One region of the Janibacter sp. RAF52 genome, then DNA from elsewhere that is predicted to be linked to it. Evidence: predicted binding sites of a transcription regulator. Region 1 holds the regulator's gene; each other region holds the start of a gene.
The links. The regulator LexA, encoded in region 1, represses DNA repair genes until DNA is damaged. The targets are predictions, from matches to a motif close to TCGAACANNTGTTCGA.

Region 1 (5,468 bases):
GCCGCAGGACGGTGGCATCGACGGGTGCCTGCGACGCCTGCAGGTGCGCACGCTGGACGCCGTGGTGCTCACGCACTTCCACGACGACCACGTCGGGGACCTCGAGGCCGCGATCGGTGACCGGCCGGTCGGGCGGGTGCTCGTCACCCCCGTCGAGGACCCCGCGTGGGCTGTGCGGCAGGTGCGACGGATCGCGGCCGAGCACGGTGCGCCCGTCCAGCCGCTCGTCGCCGGCGACCGTCTCGTCATCGGTGACGTCACCGCGTCGGTGTGGTGGCCGGCCCGGGCCGTGCCCGGGGGCTCGGCGGCCAACAACGCGAGCATCGTGCTGCACGTGCGCGTCGGTGGGACCGACGGGCCGGGTGACACCGACGGGGCAGGCGACACCGAAGGGTCGGGTGGCCTGAGCGCTCTCCTCCTCGGTGACATCGAGCGCGAGGCGGGCCATGCGATCCTCCTCGCGCTGCGACGCGACCCGGCGATGGCCGCGGCGGCCGACGACCTCGACGTCGTCAAGATGCCGCACCACGGGTCGAGCAACCTCGACGAGGACCTCATGGACGCCGTCGTCGCGCCGACCGCTGTCATCAGCGTCGGCGCGGACAACACCTACGGGCACCCGACCCCCACCGCGCTGCAGTGGGCTGCGCGCCACGGCACCCGCGTCGCGCGCACCGACGAGCACGGCGACATCGCGGTCCTCGACGCCGGGGATGTCGTGACGAGCCGTCGATGACGGCGGGCGCGCGCGCCCCGTCCGCGGGATGGCCCTCGGTCAGCTGACGACGGAGACGTCGACCGCCTGGGCCGAGACCGTGAGGGCCTCGAGCGTCGCGGCGACGGCCGGCACCTTGAGCAGGTCGTCGGTCGTCACGACGTGGATGCGGCGGCGGCTCTGCGGGTCGAGCGGGCGGATGCTCACGTCGGGGTTGGACGTTGCTGCCCGGATGAGGTCGGGGATGAGGGCCACCCCGAGACCGGCGGCGACGAAGCCCTGGACCGCGACGTAGTCCTCGGTCTCGAAGGCGACCTTGGGGGCGAAGCCGGCATCGTGGGCGATCGTCAGCAGGTGGCCGCGGCAGCGGGCGCACCCGGCGATCCACTCCTCGTCCGTCAGGTCGGTCATCGAGACCGTCTCCTTGGCGGCGAGCGGGTGGTCGCGGGGGAGCGCGACGCGCACCTCCTCGTCGAGGAGCGGATGGACGACGAAGCCCTCGAGGTCCTCCCCGCGACCGAGGTCGCTGCCGTCGTAGCTGAAGGCCACCGCGAGATCGACCTCGCCGGCACGCAGGGCGGCAAGCGACTCGGGCGGCTCGGCCTCGGTGAACTGCACGGACAGGTCCGGGTGCGCCGCTCGCACGGCGGCGAGGGCCCGGGGGACGAGGGTCACGGACGAGGACGGGAAGGCCATGAGGCGCACCCGTCCGGAGCGCAGACCGGCGATCGCGGCGACCTCTTCCTCGGCGGCGTCGAGCGCGGCGAGCACCGGCGCGGCGTGGCGGGCGAGGACGGCGCCGGCCTCGGTGAGCCGCACGGAGCGGCCGACCTTTTCGACGAGGACGGTCCCGGTGCGTTGCTCCAGACGCTTGACCATCTGGGAGACGGCGGGCTGGGAGTACCCGAGCGCGAGCGCGGCAGCGGTGAAGCTGCCCTCCTCGGCGATGGCCCGCATCACGCGCAGCCCTGCGGCGTCGATCATGAGGCCCATCGTAGGTCGGCCCGGAGCGGCCGCCCATACTGGTCGGGTGATCGACGCCATCGCGGCGGCTCTGTCCGTCGGCCCCGCCCTCGTGCTGACGGGCGCGGGCATGTCGACGGACTCGGGGATACCCGACTACCGGGGACCGGACGGCACCCGACGAGTGACCCCGATGCACTACGGGGAGTTCGTCGGCAGCAGCCAAGCGCGCCAGCGGTACTGGGCGCGCAGCTACGTCGGGTGGCGCCGATTTCACGCCGCGCGGCCCAACGCGGCGCACCACCTCGTCACGCGGTTGCAGGATCTCGGTGCGGTGGGCCCGGTCATCACGCAAAACGTCGACGGTCTCCACCAGGCAGCCGGGACGCGAGACGTGGTCGAGCTGCACGGCAGCCTCGTCGACGTCGTCTGCCTCACGTGCGAGGCGCACGAGGACCGGCGCACGCTCGATGCGCGGATGGCCCGGGACAACCCCGGCTTCGACGTCGACAGCGACGAGATCAGGCCCGATGGTGACGTGCGCCTGGAGAGCGTCGACGTCGAACGCTTCGTCGCACCGCGCTGCCTTGTGTGCGGCGAGGACACGCTGAAGCCGGACGTCGTCTTCTTCGGTGGGTCCGTGGCCAAGCCGCTGGTCCAGCACTGCTACGACCTCGTCGACGCGGCGCCGAGCCTGCTCGTGCTCGGCAGCTCGCTCCAGGTGATGTCGGGGCTGCGCTTCGTGCGTCACGCGGCGAAGCGGGGGATCCCCGTCTCGCTCATCACCCGGGGCCCCACCCGCGGCGACGACCTCGTCGACCACCGGGTCGATGGCGAGCTCGCGCCGTCGCTCCGGCACCTGGTCGGCGCCGTCGAGGACCTCGCGGTCAGAGGCGGCGCAGCACGGCGGTGACCTTGCCGAGGATCGTCGCGTGGTTGCCGTCGATCGGGTCGAAGGCCGGGTTGTGGGGGAGCAGCCAGACGTTGCCGTCGGTCCGCTTGAAGGTCTTGACGGTCGCCTCGTTGTCGAGCATGGCCGCGACGATGTCGCCGTTGTCGGCATTGGGCTGCTGGCGCACGACGACCCAGTCGCCGTCGCAGATGGCCGCGTCGATCATCGAGTCGCCGACGACCTTGAGCAGGAAGAGCGAGCCTTCGCCGACGATCTGCTTGGGCAGCGGGAAGACGTCGTCGACGACCTCCTCCGCGGTGATCGGCACACCGGCCGCGATCTGACCGAGCACGGGCACGTAGCTCGCCTCGGGGCGCTCGTCGCCGGAGCCGGTCGGGTCGACGACCTCGTCGTGGGTGCTCGCGCCACCGCGCATGCCCTCGGTGAGGTCGGTGACCTCGGCCGCGACCGCGGGGGTGGAGTCGTCGGGGGAGATGACCTCGATGGCGCGGGGCCGGTTGGGGTCGCGACGCAGGTAGCCCTTGCGCTCGAGGGAGGAGAGCTGGTGGGCCACCGAGCTCGGGCTCGTCAGGCCGACGAGCTCGCCGATCTCGCGCAGGCTCGGCGGGTAGCCCCGGCTGGCGACGGCATTGCGGATCACCTCGAGCACCTTGCGCTGCCGGGCGGTCAGCCCGTCCCCGGTGTCCCGCTCGGGCAACTGGTGGATGTTGTCCTCGCCCTTGCCGCTCATGGTCTCGACCCCTTCGTCCGTGTCCGGTCCCGAGCTCGCGGCCTTCCGTTGTCGGTGGTCGCTGGTCAACTTCTCGGTGAGACCGACCCTAGGCCGATCGAACACGCATTTCAAACACGTGTTCGAGCGTGTTGTTGATTTTCTTCGAACACCCGTGCTAGACATCGTACAGACGTTCTATCGAACACCGGTTCGACGGAGCCGCCACGAGGAGGACCGCATGACTGCTCTCACCGCCACCCCGATCCGCATCGACGCGCCGGCACGCACGCGCCACCTCATCTCCGTGCCGACCGGTGACGCCGTCGTCGAGCGCCCGGCCTCGCGCACCCGCCTGACCCGTCGCGGCCGCCTGGTGATCACCCTGACGACGGTCGCCGTGGCGAGCGTCGCAGGCGCGAGCCTCGCCTTCGGTGGCACGCCGGCGGCGACGCAGGAGGTCACCGTCGAGCCGGGGCAGACGCTCAGCGAGATCGCCACGACCGAGCTCGCCGGTCTCCCCACCGCGGAGGCGGTGACCCGCATCCAGGTCGCCAACAACCTCTCGACCTCGCACGTCCACGCCGGGCAGACCCTGACGATCCCGGGGCACTGACCCCCTTCGTCACCACCATCCCCCCGAGCCACTCGACCCGGCCCGGGTAGGCCATCGGCCGTCTCCACGCACCGTGGGGGCGGCCGATGTGCCGTTCACGGACTGTTTTTCCGGGGGACTTGCGTCACGTCCGCCAGAGGCGTCTAATGGTCACTACATCTAGTGGTTACACGGTTGTCATTCGTCCACATCTAGTGCACAGGCTGAGACCGTTTCTCCACAGGCGAGCGGGGTTCGTCCCCAGTTTCGTCCACCGCGCCATCCACAAGCAGCACCACATCGCACGTCCAGCGAAGGGAGATCACCGTGCACTGCCCGTTCTGCCGGCACACCGACTCCCGGGTCATCGACAGCCGGACGACCGATGACGGCAGCGCCATCCGGCGTCGTCGCCAGTGCCCGGAGTGCAGCCGCCGCTTCACGACCCTCGAGAGCGCGAGCCTCACGGTGACGAAGCGGTCCGGTGCCGCCGAGCCCTTCAGCCGGGCCAAGGTGCTCGCCGGCGTCCGCAAGGCCTGCCAAGGTCGACCGGTCAGCGAGGACCAGCTCGCCCTCCTGGCCCAGCGGGTCGAGGAGAGCATCCGCTCCCAGGGCAGCGCGGAGATCGACGCCCACGAGGTGGGCATGGCGATCCTGCCGCCGCTGCGTGATCTCGACGAGGTGGCGTACCTGCGCTTCGCCTCCGTCTACCAGTCCTTCGACTCGCTCGAGGACTTCGAGTCGGCGATCGCCACGCTCCGCGAGGAGCACGCCGCCGTCACCACCCCCTAGACCCCCGGGGCCGGCACGCCGTTGGGCTGTCGGTACCCGGTGACACCTTTGAAGAACGACCGCAGCACAGCTGAAGCAGACCGCCACCACACGGACCGAGGAGAGAGCAGCATGACCGAGACCGCCGGCAAGTCCAGCGCACGTCGCGGGTCCCGCACCAAGGGCCTGACGATCACCCGCATCCACACCACGGAGGGTGTCCACCCCTACGACGAGGTCGTGTGGGAGAAGCGCGACGTCGTCCAGCAGAACTGGAAGACCGGCGAGACGATCTTCGAGCAGCGCGGCGTCGAGTTCCCCGACTTCTGGTCGGTCAACGCCTCCACGATCGTCACGACGAAGTACTTCCGTGGTGCGGTCGGCTCGCCGCAGCGCGAGTCGGGTCTCAAGCAGCTCATCGACCGGGTCGTCCTCACCTACGTCAAGGCGGGCAAGGAGCACGGCTACTTCGCGACGGACGCGGACGCCGAGATCTTCGAGCACGAGCTGACCTACGCGCTGCTGCACCAGATCTTCAGCTTCAACTCGCCCGTGTGGTTCAACGTCGGCACGCAGAGCCCGCAGCAGGTCAGCGCCTGCTTCATCCTCTCGGTCGACGACTCGATGGACTCGATCCTCAACTGGTACAAGGAGGAGGGCTTCATCTTCAAGGGCGGCTCCGGCGCCGGTCTGAACCTCTCCCGCATCCGCTCCTCCAAGGAGCTGCTCTCCTCCGGTGGCACCGCCTCCGGCCCGGTCTCCTTCATGCGCGGTGCGGACGCCTCCGCGGGCACCATCAAGT
Region 2 (5,468 bases), on a different contig from region 1:
GTGCCGAAGTCGTCGTAGTCCCGGGTCAGGCCGCGCGGCAGCCAGACGAAGGTGTCGACCCCGAGCAGCCGCCCGACCTCGGCCTCGATGTCCCCCTTCGTCGCCCCGGGGTTGCGACCGGGGTCGAGCTGGACGGTCTCGGTGAGCAGGACGGTGCCTTCACCGTCGACGTGGAGGCCGCCCCCTTCGTTGACGATGGACGAAGGGAGGTGGTGGGCGCCGGCGGCGTCGGCCACCTGCGAGGCGATGCGGGAGTCGAAGCCCCACGAGGCCCACTCCTGCGCGCCCCACCCGTTGAAGATCCAGTCGACCGCGCCGAGCTCGCCGTCGGGGGCGAGGACGAAGCTCGGCCCGATGTCGCGCATCCACGCGTCGTCGAGGTCGGCGACGACGATGTCGATGGGGTGGGCGGTGTCGTTGCGCAGGTACTCGCGGCACAGGTGGATGTCGGCCGGCGGCACGACGAGGGTCACCGGCTCGAAGCGCGCCACGGTGCGCGCGACGGTCGCCCACGTCGTGCGGGCGCTCTCGACCTCCTCGGGCGTGTCCCCGAGCGTGTAGCCGTGGCTGGGCCAGGCCATCCACGTGCGCTCGTGGTCGGTCCACTCGGCGGGCATCCGCCACCGGGTCGCGTCGCCCATGGGGCCGCCCTCCTTGGTCGTCGTGGCTGCAGTATGCCGTCCGACACCGACGAGCGCCGACAACTACACTCCACGGGTGCGGCTGAGCCACTTCTGGACCCTGATGGAGGACGAGTTCGGGGAGAGCTATGCCCACACGCTGGCGCGTGGGCACGTCGTCCAGGCGCTCGGCGACCGGACGGTCACCGCCGCCCTCGACGAAGGGGAGTCCCCGCGCCGTGTGTGGGAGGCCCTGTGCGACGACCTCGACATCCCGCCGCACCGCCGGCTCGGGATCGACCGGGAGCCGATGCCGGTCCCGCCCGAGATCGCGAACGAGCGGCCGGAGTGACGCCTACTCGATGACGTGGCCGACGCCGTCGAGCCCCGGGAGGTCAGGGACCGTGAAGGTGTCCAAGGAGCCCATGCGCGCGATCGTAGCGACGGGCGTCGCCCCCATTTTTCGTGCGGGTACTCTCGCCCCCGTGAACGACGTCCTCCTGAGCGCCTCCGGTCTGACGAAGACCTTCGGTGACTTCACCGCCGTCGACGGGATCGACATCGAGGTGCGGCGGGGCGAGTCCTTCGGCTTCCTCGGCCCCAACGGCGCTGGCAAGTCGTCGACGATGAAGATGGTCGCCGCGACCTCGCCGCCCACCGGGGGAGAGCTGCGCATCTTCGGCCTCGACCCGGTGACCGACGGCGCGGCGGTGCGGGCCCGTCTGGGCAACTGCCCCCAGCAGGACAACCTCGACGAGGAGATCACCGTCGAGGAAAACCTCCACGTCTACGGCCGCTACTTCGGCCTGCCCCGCAAGGTCATCCGCGAGCGCACCGACGAGCTGCTCGACTTCGCCCAGCTCACCGAGCGCCGCAAGGACAAGGTCGAGCCGCTCTCGGGGGGCATGAAGCGCCGCCTGACGATCGCCCGCTCGCTCGTCAACAACCCCGAGATCCTCCTGCTCGACGAGCCGACGACCGGCCTCGACCCGCAGGCCCGGCACGTGCTGTGGGACCGCCTCTTCCGCCTCAAGCGGCAGGGCGTCACGCTCATCATCACGACGCACTACATGGACGAGGCCGAGCAGCTGTGCGACCGGCTCGTCGTCATGGACCACGGCCGGATCGTCGCCGAGGGCTCGCCCCGCTCGCTCATCGAGACCCACTCCACGAGAGAGGTGCTCGAGCTGCGCCTGCCCGTGGAGGACCACCTCGGGGCGGCCGGGCTGGTCGAGGGCATCGGCGAGCGCGTCGAGGCCCTGCCCGACCGCCTGCTCGTCTACACCGACCACGGTGACGGTGCCCTCGAGGCGGTCCACGCCCGCGGGCTGCAGCCGGTCTCGGCCATCGTGCGTCGCGCCAGCCTCGAGGACGTCTTCCTCCACCTCACCGGCCGGACCCTGGTCGACTGATGACGGCGACACCGGTGGCGTCGACGACGGTGCGCCACGAGCACGGGGAGCGGGCCCCCCTTCGTCCGGTGCAGCGGGTGGCCGCCGTCGCGGCCTACTTCGGCCTCGTCTACCGCCGCACGTGGATGGGGTCGGTCTTCAGCCGCTTCGTCATGCCGCTGCTCTTCCTGCTCGCGATGGGCGTCGGGCTCGGCTCGCTCGTCGACGACGCCTCCGGCGGTGTCGAGGGCGTCTCCTACCTCCTCTTCGTGGCCCCGGCGATGATCGCGGTGCAGGCGATGATGACCGCGGTCAGCGAGTCGACCTACCCGGTCTACGGGCTCTTCACGTGGAACCGGATGTACCACTCGATGCTCGCCACCCCGCTCACGGTGAGCGACCTCCTGCTCGGCCACCTCGCCGTGGTCGCCGCGCAGGGTGGCTTCGCGGCGGCGGCCTTCGTCGTCGTCGCGGCGCTCTTCGGCAGCTTCACGTCGTGGTGGGTGCTCCTCGCCGTGCCGATCGGCGTGCTCGTGACGCTGGCCTTCGCGGTGCCGCTCTTCGGCTTCACCGCCCGGGCGAAGGGGGAGTCGGCCTTCAACATCGTCTACCGGCTCGTCATCACGCCCCTCATGCTCTTTTCCGGCGTCTTCTTCCCCGTCGACCGCCTCCCGCTGGTCCTCGAGGTGCTCGCCTGGCTGACGCCCCTGTGGCACGGCGTGGAGCTGTGCCGCGCCGCGGCCCACGGGAGTTTCGCTCCCTTCGACCTGGTGCACCTGGCGGTGCTGCTCCTCGTCATCGCGGCCGGCTGGGTGTACGCCCGCGCCGGCATGACCCGCAGGCTCGTCTCGTGAGCGCGGGGGTGCTCACGCCGGGCCTGGCGATGTGGCGCTCCGTGGTGGAGCGCAACGTCGTCGGCTTCCGGCGGCAGTGGGCGGCCTTCGTCACCGGCTTCGCCGAGCCGGTCTTCTACCTACTCTCCCTCGGCATCGGGGTCGGGTCGCTCGTGCCCGTCGTGCTGACCGACGGCGGCACCGAGGTGAGCTATGCGGCCTTCGTCGCGCCCGCCATGCTCGCCGCGTCGGCGATGAACGGCGCGATCATGGACTCGACCTTCAACGTCTTCTTCAAGCTGCGCTACGCGAAGATCTACGACGCGATGCTCGCGACGCCGCTCGGCCCGCGCGACATCGCGGTCGGCGAGGTGGTGTGGTCGCTCATCCGTGGCGGGGTCTACGCGCTCGTCTTCTACCTCGTGGCGCTCGCCGTCGGGGTCGTGGAGTCGTGGTGGTCGCTGCTCGCGGTGCCGGCGGCGGTCTTCATCGGGCTCGCCTTCTCCGCCGTGGGCATGTTTGCGACGACCTTCATGCGCTCGTGGGTCGACTTCGACTGGATCATGCTCGTCATCCAGCCGCTCTTCCTGCTGTCGGCGACCTTCTTCCCGCTCGGCACCTACCCGGGGTGGGCCCAGCCGATCGTCCAGGCGACGCCGCTCTACCACGGGGTGGCGCTGGAGCGCGGGCTCATGCTCGGGGAGGTCGGCTGGGGCCTGCTGTGGCACGTCGGCTACCTCGTCGTGCTCGGCGTGGTCGGCATCTGGGCGACCTCCCGCCGCATCGAGACACTCCTGCGGTCGTAGCCGACGGGCGACGAAGGGGGAGTCCCGGCGTGTCGGCGCGCCGCTCCCGACCTCGAACACGTGTTCGGGTAACGTCGTCCACAGGTGCTCGGCCGACGACACCGGCGTCCACAGCCCCACGGCAGCTGCGGACCGTTGTCGGTGCTGGCTCCTAGCGTCTGACCAGACACGCACGAGACGTCCGACAGTGCGATCCGGTCGCCGGTGGACGCGCCCGACACGACGACAAGGAAGGTGTGGCATGGCTGAGGTCACCGCCATCGACAGCAAGCTCCACGAGCAGAAGCTCAAGTCCCTCGACAACGTCATGGGCCAGATCGAGAAGGCCCACGGCAAGGGCGCGGTCATGCGCCTGGGTGACGACGTGCGTCCCCCGATCGCGGTCATCCCGACCGGCGCGATCGCCCTGGACGTCGCCCTCGGCATCGGCGGCCTGCCCCGCGGCCGCGTCGTCGAGGTCTACGGCCCGGAGTCCTCCGGTAAGACGACCGTCGCCCTGCACGCCGTCGCCAATGCGCAGCGCGCCGGCGGCATCGCGGCCTTCATCGACGCCGAGCACGCGCTCGACCCCGAGTACGCCAAGAAGCTCGGCGTCGACACCGACGCCCTGCTCGTCAGCCAGCCGGACACCGGTGAGCAGGCGCTCGAGATCGCCGACATGCTCATCCGCTCCGGCGCGCTCGACATCATCGTCATCGACTCGGTCGCCGCGCTCGTGCCCCGCGCCGAGATCGAGGGCGAGATGGGTGACAGCCACGTCGGTCTGCAGGCCCGCCTCATGAGCCAGGCCCTGCGCAAGATCACCGGTGCCCTCAACGCGTCGGGCACCACCGCGATCTTCATCAACCAGCTGCGGGAAAAGATCGGTGTCATGTTCGGCTCGCCCGAGACGACGACCGGTGGCAAGGCGCTGAAGTTCTACGCCTCGGTCCGCCTCGACGTGCGCCGCATCGAGACGCTCAAGGACGGCACCGACCCGGTCGGCAACCGCACCCGGGTCAAGGTCGTGAAGAACAAGGTCAGCCCGCCCTTCAAGCAGGCCGAGTTCGACATCCTCTATGGCCAGGGCATCTCTCGCGAGGGCGGCCTCATCGACATGGGCGTCGAGCACGGCTTCATCCGCAAGGCCGGCGCCTGGTACACGTACGAGGGCGACCAGCTGGGTCAGGGCAAGGAAAATGCCCGCAAGTTCCTCAAGGACAACCCCCAGCTCGGCGAGGAGATCGAGGTCAAGATCAAGACCAAGCTCGGCATCGGCGTCAAGCCCGCCGACGAGGCGGCTGAGGAGCCGGCCGAGGTCCCGGTCGACTTCTGATCGAGGGCACGTCATGACGGATCGTCACGACCCGGAGACCGTCGCGCGCCTGCGTGCGGCGGTCTCCGCCATCGAGGACGGCTCCCCGGTCGCTGCCGTTCGAGACGCTCGCCCGCAGAGCGGACTCCCTCCTCAGGACCCGGAGGTCGCTCAGCGACCGTCTCGAAGGATCCCGCCCCCGGACCCGGCGACCCGGGACGCGGACTCCGACCCCCACGCGGTTGCCCGTGCCGTCGTGCTGCGCCAGCTGACCGGTGCACCCAAGAGCCGCAAGCAGCTCGAGGACGCACTGACCCGCAAGGGCTGCCCCGACGACGTCGCGGCCGAGGTGCTCGACCGCTTCGAGCAGGTCGGGCTCGTCGACGACGAGGCCTATGCGCAGGCCTTCGTCCGCTCCAAGCAGGCCGGGCGCGGCCTGGCCCGTCGAGCGCTATCGCACGAGCTGCGGGCCAAGGGGGTCGACGACGAGATCGCCCGTGCGGTCCTCGACGACGTCGACCCCG
Region 3 (5,468 bases), 240 kb from region 1:
CAGGTCGTCGAAGACGCTCGGCGCGAGCTTGCCGATGAGCTCGCGCTGCCCCGGGCTCTCGATCTGGAAGCACCCGAGCGTGCGCGTCGTGCGGATCATCGCGAAGGTCGCCGGGTCGTCGAGCGGCACGTCGGAGCGGTCGTCGAGGTCGACCCGCTCCCCCGTGACCCGCTCGACCTCGCCGACGGCGTGCGCCATCGCCGACTGCATCCGGATGCCGAGGACGTCGAGCTTGAGCAGCCCGAGCGCCTCGACGTCGTCCTTGTCGAACTGGCTCATCGGGAAGCCCAGCCAGCTCGACTCGACCGGGGTGCGGTCGAGCAGCCCGCCATCGGACAGGACGACCCCGCACGGGTGCAGGGCGATGTGCCGGGGCAGCCCGTCGAGCCGCTCGACGAGGTCGAAGAGCGTCGTCAGGCGTCCGCCGTCGAGGCTGCGGGTGCGCAGCTCGGGCAGCTCGGCCATCGCCGAGCGCACGTCCTTGGCCCGGATGTGCGGGAAGGCCTTGGCGATCTCGTCGACCTCGGCCGGGGGCACCCCGAGCGCGGCGCCGACGTCGCGGATCGCGTGCCGTGCCTTGTAGGTGTCCATCATCGACACGCAGGTCACCCGGTCGCGGCCGAAGCGCTGGAGGATCAGCTCGTACATCTCGGTGCGGCGGGCCGACTCGACGTCGATGTCGATGTCGGGCAGCTCGGCCCGTAGAGGCGAGCAAAAACGCTCCATGAGCAGGTCGTGCCGGATCGGGTCGATCGCGCTGATGCCGAGCAGGTGGTTGATCAGGCTGCCGGCGCCGGAGCCACGGGCGGCGACCCGCACCCCCGCGCCGGTGATGAGGTCGACGACCTCGGCGACGGTGAGGAAGTAGGTCGGGTAGCCCAGCGCCTCGACGACGTCGAGCTCGTCGGCCAGACGCTCCTCGACCTGCCGCAGCACCGCCGGCGACGCATCGGGGTAGCGCGCGCCGATCGCGGCCCGGCAGCGCTGCGCGAGCACCACCTGCGGGTCCGCGTCGGGGGGCAGCCCGAGCACACTCGCCTCGGGCAGGTGGACCCGCCCGATGCCGAGGTCCTTGCGGTCGTCGAGCGCGCACTCCACCGCCGTGCGCACCGTCGCCTCGAGCAGCGCCGCGGCCCGCTGCCGGGGACTCGCGCAGGCGAAGCCGCCCGCACCGCCACCGAGCACGCTCGCCACCCGGTGGGCGTGCTCGACCATCGTCGCGTCGTCGGCGAGGTGCCCGGCGGTCGTCACCCGGTCGAGGTGCCGGGCGTCGAGGACGACGAGTCGTCGGGTCGCGTCGAGGACGTCGGCGGTCGTCGCGTCGTGCGGGTGGAGATGACGCACTGCCGCGGTGAGCACGGCCGGGACCCCGCAGGCGTCAGCGAGCCCGAGCAGGTGGGCGGCGTGCCCGGTCGACGCGGGGGTGCCGGGCGGTCCGCCGTGGTCGACGACCTCGATGGCGAGCGCCCCGGCCGGCAGCACCCGCTGCCAGGCCTGCAGCCGCTCGCGGGCCACGTCGGGACGTCGGGCGAGCAGCGCGGCGCCGACGTCGGAGGTCGGGCCGAGCAGGACGAGCAGCGGGGCCGGCTCGTCAGCCCCGGGGGCCGCGGCGTGCCGGGCGATCATCGCCGCGGTCGCGACGGCCTCGCCGCGCTCACCCGTGAGGTGCACCTCGCTGACGAGCCGGCACAGCCGCGCCCAGCCGACCCCGTGCGGCACCCCGGCACCCGCCCCCCGGGCGAGCACGGTGACCCGCGGGTGACGCGGGTCGACCTCGGCTCCCCCGCGCACCGGGGTGCGCCGACGCTCGGGGGCGCGCCCGCCGCCGTCGACCGCGAGGTCGACCCCGAGCACGGGCGCGATGCCGGCCGCGGTCGCGGCCCGGACGAAGCGCACCGCCCCGTAGAGCCCGTCGCGGTCGGTGAGGGCGAGTGCCGGCTGCCCGAGCTCCGCGGCCCGGGCCACGAGGTCCTCCGGTGTCGTCGTGCCGTGGCGAAGGGAGAACCCCGAGGCCACGTGCAGGTGGGCGAAGGTCACCCGGCACCACCCCTTCGCCGCGCGTCCTCGAGGTCGTGCGCTGCGAGGTCGTGCGCTGCGAGGTCGTGCGAAGGGGGGATCGCGGCCAGCTCCCCGACGACCCGGACCGGGGGCAGCCCGAGCACGCCGGAGACGATCCGCACGAAGTCCTCCCCTTGGCGGAGCAGGTCGTCGACCTCCCGGACCGACATCGGCCCGGACGCCCCGTGGCCGGGGCGGGAGCCCCCTTCGGGCAGGACGGTCGCGAAGAAGTCCGCCCACTCGGTCAGCTCGGGCGCGACCCGCGGCAGCAGGTGCCACACGTCGACCGGACCGTGTCCCCGGGCGGCCCCCGGCGAACGACCGCGCGCCGAGAGCACCGCGGCCGCCGCCCGCAGGACGGCCAGCTTGGTACCGGCGCTGCGACCGGCCACGGAGGCGGCCATGTGGGCCGCGGCCAGGCTCTCGCCGGCTGCGGCGAGCAGGTCGAGCGCGGCATCGAGACGATCGGGGTCGAGCACGGGCAGAGCACCCATCACCGTCACCTCAGTCCTGGGTCCGCAGGAGCAGCCAGCCGGGGGCGCCCCCACCCGGGGTGGCCTCGTCCGACGCGTCGACGCCCAGGTCGTAGACCCCCGGGGTGCTGCTGCGGCCGCGCTGGGCGCTGACCCGCCAGACCTGCCGGGTCAGCGGGACCTGGGCGAGCGGCCGGTCGGCCCCGCGCCACCACGCGCACCGCTCCTCCCAGTGGTCGACGACCTCCATCACCCGGTAGAGCCGCCCCCGCCACAGGAACTGCTCCGGCGAGGCACCCCCCACGCGCACCTCGATGGGCTCCTCGACGACCCTGACCATGACCGCTCCCTCCACTCGAACACCTGTTCGAACACAGTAGCCCGGGGGGCGGACATCGCGTCAACCCCGGTCGACGTAGGCTGGTCGCGATCCCGTGATGCGATCACGGGCCACCGACACCCCCCTTCGCCACCTGGAGCCGACGTGCCGCACCCGCTGGACCTGGACGACCTGCGCTCGCGGGTCCAGGACCGCATCGACGCCGAGCTGGACCGCTGGGAGGTCGAGCTCGCCGAGGTCGGCCCCGAGGTCGCCGACCTGACCACTCCTGTGCGCACCCTCCTGCGGGGCGGCAAGCGCCTGCGGGCCGGCTTCGCCTACTGGGGCTGGCGCGCCGCCGGCCGCGACGACCACGAGGGCGCGATCTCGCTCGCCGCCTCCATGGAGCTCTTCCAGGCCGCTGCACTCATCCACGACGACGTCATGGACGACAGCGAGACCCGTCGCGGCCAGCCCGCGACGCACCGGACCCTCTCCCGCGCCCACGCCGAGCGCGCCTGGCACGGCGACCCCGACCGCTTCGGCGTCGCCGGGGCGATCCTCGCCGGCAACCTCTGCCTCGGCTGGTGCGACGACCTCTACGCCGGCTCGGGGCTGCCGCCCGAGGCGCTCGCCGCCGCACGCCCCGCCTTCGAGCGGATGCGCGGCCAGCTCATGGCCGGCCAGTTCCTCGACATCGTCACCTCGATGCGCCCCTGGCACCAGCTCGCCGACGACGCACGGGTCGACCAGGCCCGCCACGTCATCACCTACAAGAGCGCCAAGTACTCGATCGAACACCCCCTCCTCATCGGCGCCACGGCCGGCGGGCTCGGCCCGAGCGACCTCGCGGCGCTCTCCCGCTACGGGGTGGCGCTCGGCGTGGCCTTCCAGCTGCGCGACGACGTGCTCGGCGTCTTCGGCGACCCGGACGTCACGGGCAAGCCGGCCGGCGACGACCTGCGCGAGGGCAAGCGCACCGTGCTCATCGCCCGCACCCTCGCCGGCGCCGACGACGTGTCGACGACGCGGGTCGACCAGTGGCTCGGCGCGCCCGACCTGACGAGCAGCGAGGTCGACTCCTTCCGCGCGCTCATCGTCGACACCGGCGCGCTCGAGAGCGTCGAGGCCGACATCAGCCACGGGGCCGAGACCGCTCGGGCCGCGCTCGCCGAGGCGACGGGCGTCGCCGAGCCCGCCCGACGGGTGCTCGACGAGCTCATCGACCTGACGACGGCCCGCAGCACCTGAGCCGCGCCGGCCCGGTTGCGCGACGCACGGTGCGCCGCGCCACGGGCCTCAGGCCTCAGGCCTCAGGCCTCAGGCCTCCTCCATCGCGCGGCGCCGCACCTCGGTCTTGAACCCCGCGCGGATCGCCTCGATCGGCGTCGGGCCACCGGGCAGGCTCTCGTCGCGGGCAAACATCCACTCGACGATCTCCTCGTCGGAAAAGGCGGCATCCGCCAGGACCGTGAAGGTCCCCGCGAGCTCCGGCAAGGGCTCGCTCTCGCCGAGGAAGGCTGCGGGCACCGACAGCACCTTGCGCTCCCCGCGACGCAGGGCGATCAGCTGCCGCTCGTCGACCATCCTCCGCACGTCGGACAGACGCACGCCGAGGCGCTCGGCGACGTCGGGGAGGGGCAGCCAGAGGGCGAGATCAGGGGTGTTGGTCACGCCGGTCAGTGTGGCAGAGCGCGCGCGGCGCTCTCACCTTCGGTACGGTCGACGGCGAAACCACATACGTCACACGCGTCACAGGCACCACAGGCGGTGCCGACCTCCCGCAGCCAGGGCGTCCCCTGCGCCCCCGACATCGGAGTCCCCCACATGGTCCTTCCGCTTATCGTCCCCGTCCCGGCCACTCCCGTGGTCCCGGCCCTCGACCTGACCACCGAGACGACCATGCAGGCCACCGCCTCCCAGGGCACGCGCCACCACACCGTCCGCGACGGCGAGACGATCTACGACATCGCCGCCCGCTACCGCGTCTCCCCCGGCGCCCTCCTCTCGCGCAACCACCTCTCCTCCGGCGACTTCATCCACCCCGGCCAGCGCCTGACGGTGCCGGATCGCTCCGGCGGGTCCTCCCCTTCGTCGGCCAAGCCGGCCCGCTCGGGGGCCACCCGCACGTACGTCGTGCGCAGCGGCGACACGCTGACCGGTGTCGCGGCCCGCCACCACATGAGCGTCGAGCGGCTGCGCTCCCTCAACGGCCTCGGTGGTGGCTTCATCCACCCCGGCGACACGCTGCGGGTCACCGGCACCGCCGTCAAGCCCGCCAAGCGCGCCACCACCGGCCGCACCACCACGACGCACACGGTCCGCTCCGGCGAGACCCTCACCGGCATCGCCGCCCGTCACGACATGTCGGTGACCCGCCTGGCCAAGCTCAACCACGTCGCCAGCGGCGAGTTCATCCACCCCGGCACCACGCTCAAGGTCACCGGCACGGCGTCGAGCACGCCTGCGTCGAGCAAGCCCGCGACCACCAAGCCCACGGCCACCCAGCGCAACACCTTCGCCGGTCGCACCTACTCCGACGACATCGTCGACGCCGCCGACCGCAACCGCCGCACGCTCGCCACCCGCGCCGTCCCCAGCCGTGCGGAGACCAAGGC

Region 2: recA (recombinase RecA) is a predicted target of LexA. The motif match lies at 3,703-3,718, and genes of this name have one in related genera.
Region 3: AB4Y78_RS02360 (DUF6504 family protein) is a predicted target of LexA. The motif match lies at 2,887-2,902, and genes of this name have one in related genera.

What each region holds. Positions count from the first base shown of each region.
Region 1 is NZ_JBFRDY010000001.1:252,482-257,949, forward strand. It holds gene AB4Y78_RS01200 (ComEC/Rec2 family competence protein) at 1-736, shown strand, start outside; gene AB4Y78_RS01205 (LysR family transcriptional regulator) at 776-1,699, opposite strand; gene AB4Y78_RS01210 (NAD-dependent protein deacetylase) at 1,746-2,591, shown strand; gene lexA (transcriptional repressor LexA) at 2,566-3,321, opposite strand; gene AB4Y78_RS01220 (LysM peptidoglycan-binding domain-containing protein) at 3,542-3,916, shown strand; gene nrdR (transcriptional regulator NrdR) at 4,223-4,687, shown strand; gene AB4Y78_RS01230 (vitamin B12-dependent ribonucleotide reductase) at 4,799-5,468, shown strand, end outside.
Region 2 is NZ_JBFRDY010000006.1:20,215-25,682, reverse strand. It holds gene AB4Y78_RS09345 (agmatine deiminase family protein) at 1-641, opposite strand, end outside; gene AB4Y78_RS09340 (DUF3046 domain-containing protein) at 718-972, shown strand; gene AB4Y78_RS09335 (ABC transporter ATP-binding protein) at 1,046-2,032, shown strand; gene AB4Y78_RS09330 (ABC transporter permease) at 2,032-2,865, shown strand; gene AB4Y78_RS09325 (ABC transporter permease) at 2,862-3,650, shown strand; gene recA (recombinase RecA) at 3,892-4,965, shown strand; gene AB4Y78_RS09315 (regulatory protein RecX) at 4,979-5,468, shown strand, end outside.
Region 3 is NZ_JBFRDY010000001.1:494,725-500,192, reverse strand. It holds gene AB4Y78_RS02370 (DNA polymerase III subunit alpha) at 1-2,037, opposite strand, end outside; gene AB4Y78_RS02365 (SAV_6107 family HEPN domain-containing protein) at 2,034-2,552, opposite strand; gene AB4Y78_RS02360 (DUF6504 family protein) at 2,563-2,871, opposite strand; gene AB4Y78_RS02355 (polyprenyl synthetase family protein) at 3,016-4,101, shown strand; gene AB4Y78_RS02350 (Rv2175c family DNA-binding protein) at 4,171-4,524, opposite strand; gene AB4Y78_RS02345 (LysM peptidoglycan-binding domain-containing protein) at 4,678-5,468, shown strand, end outside.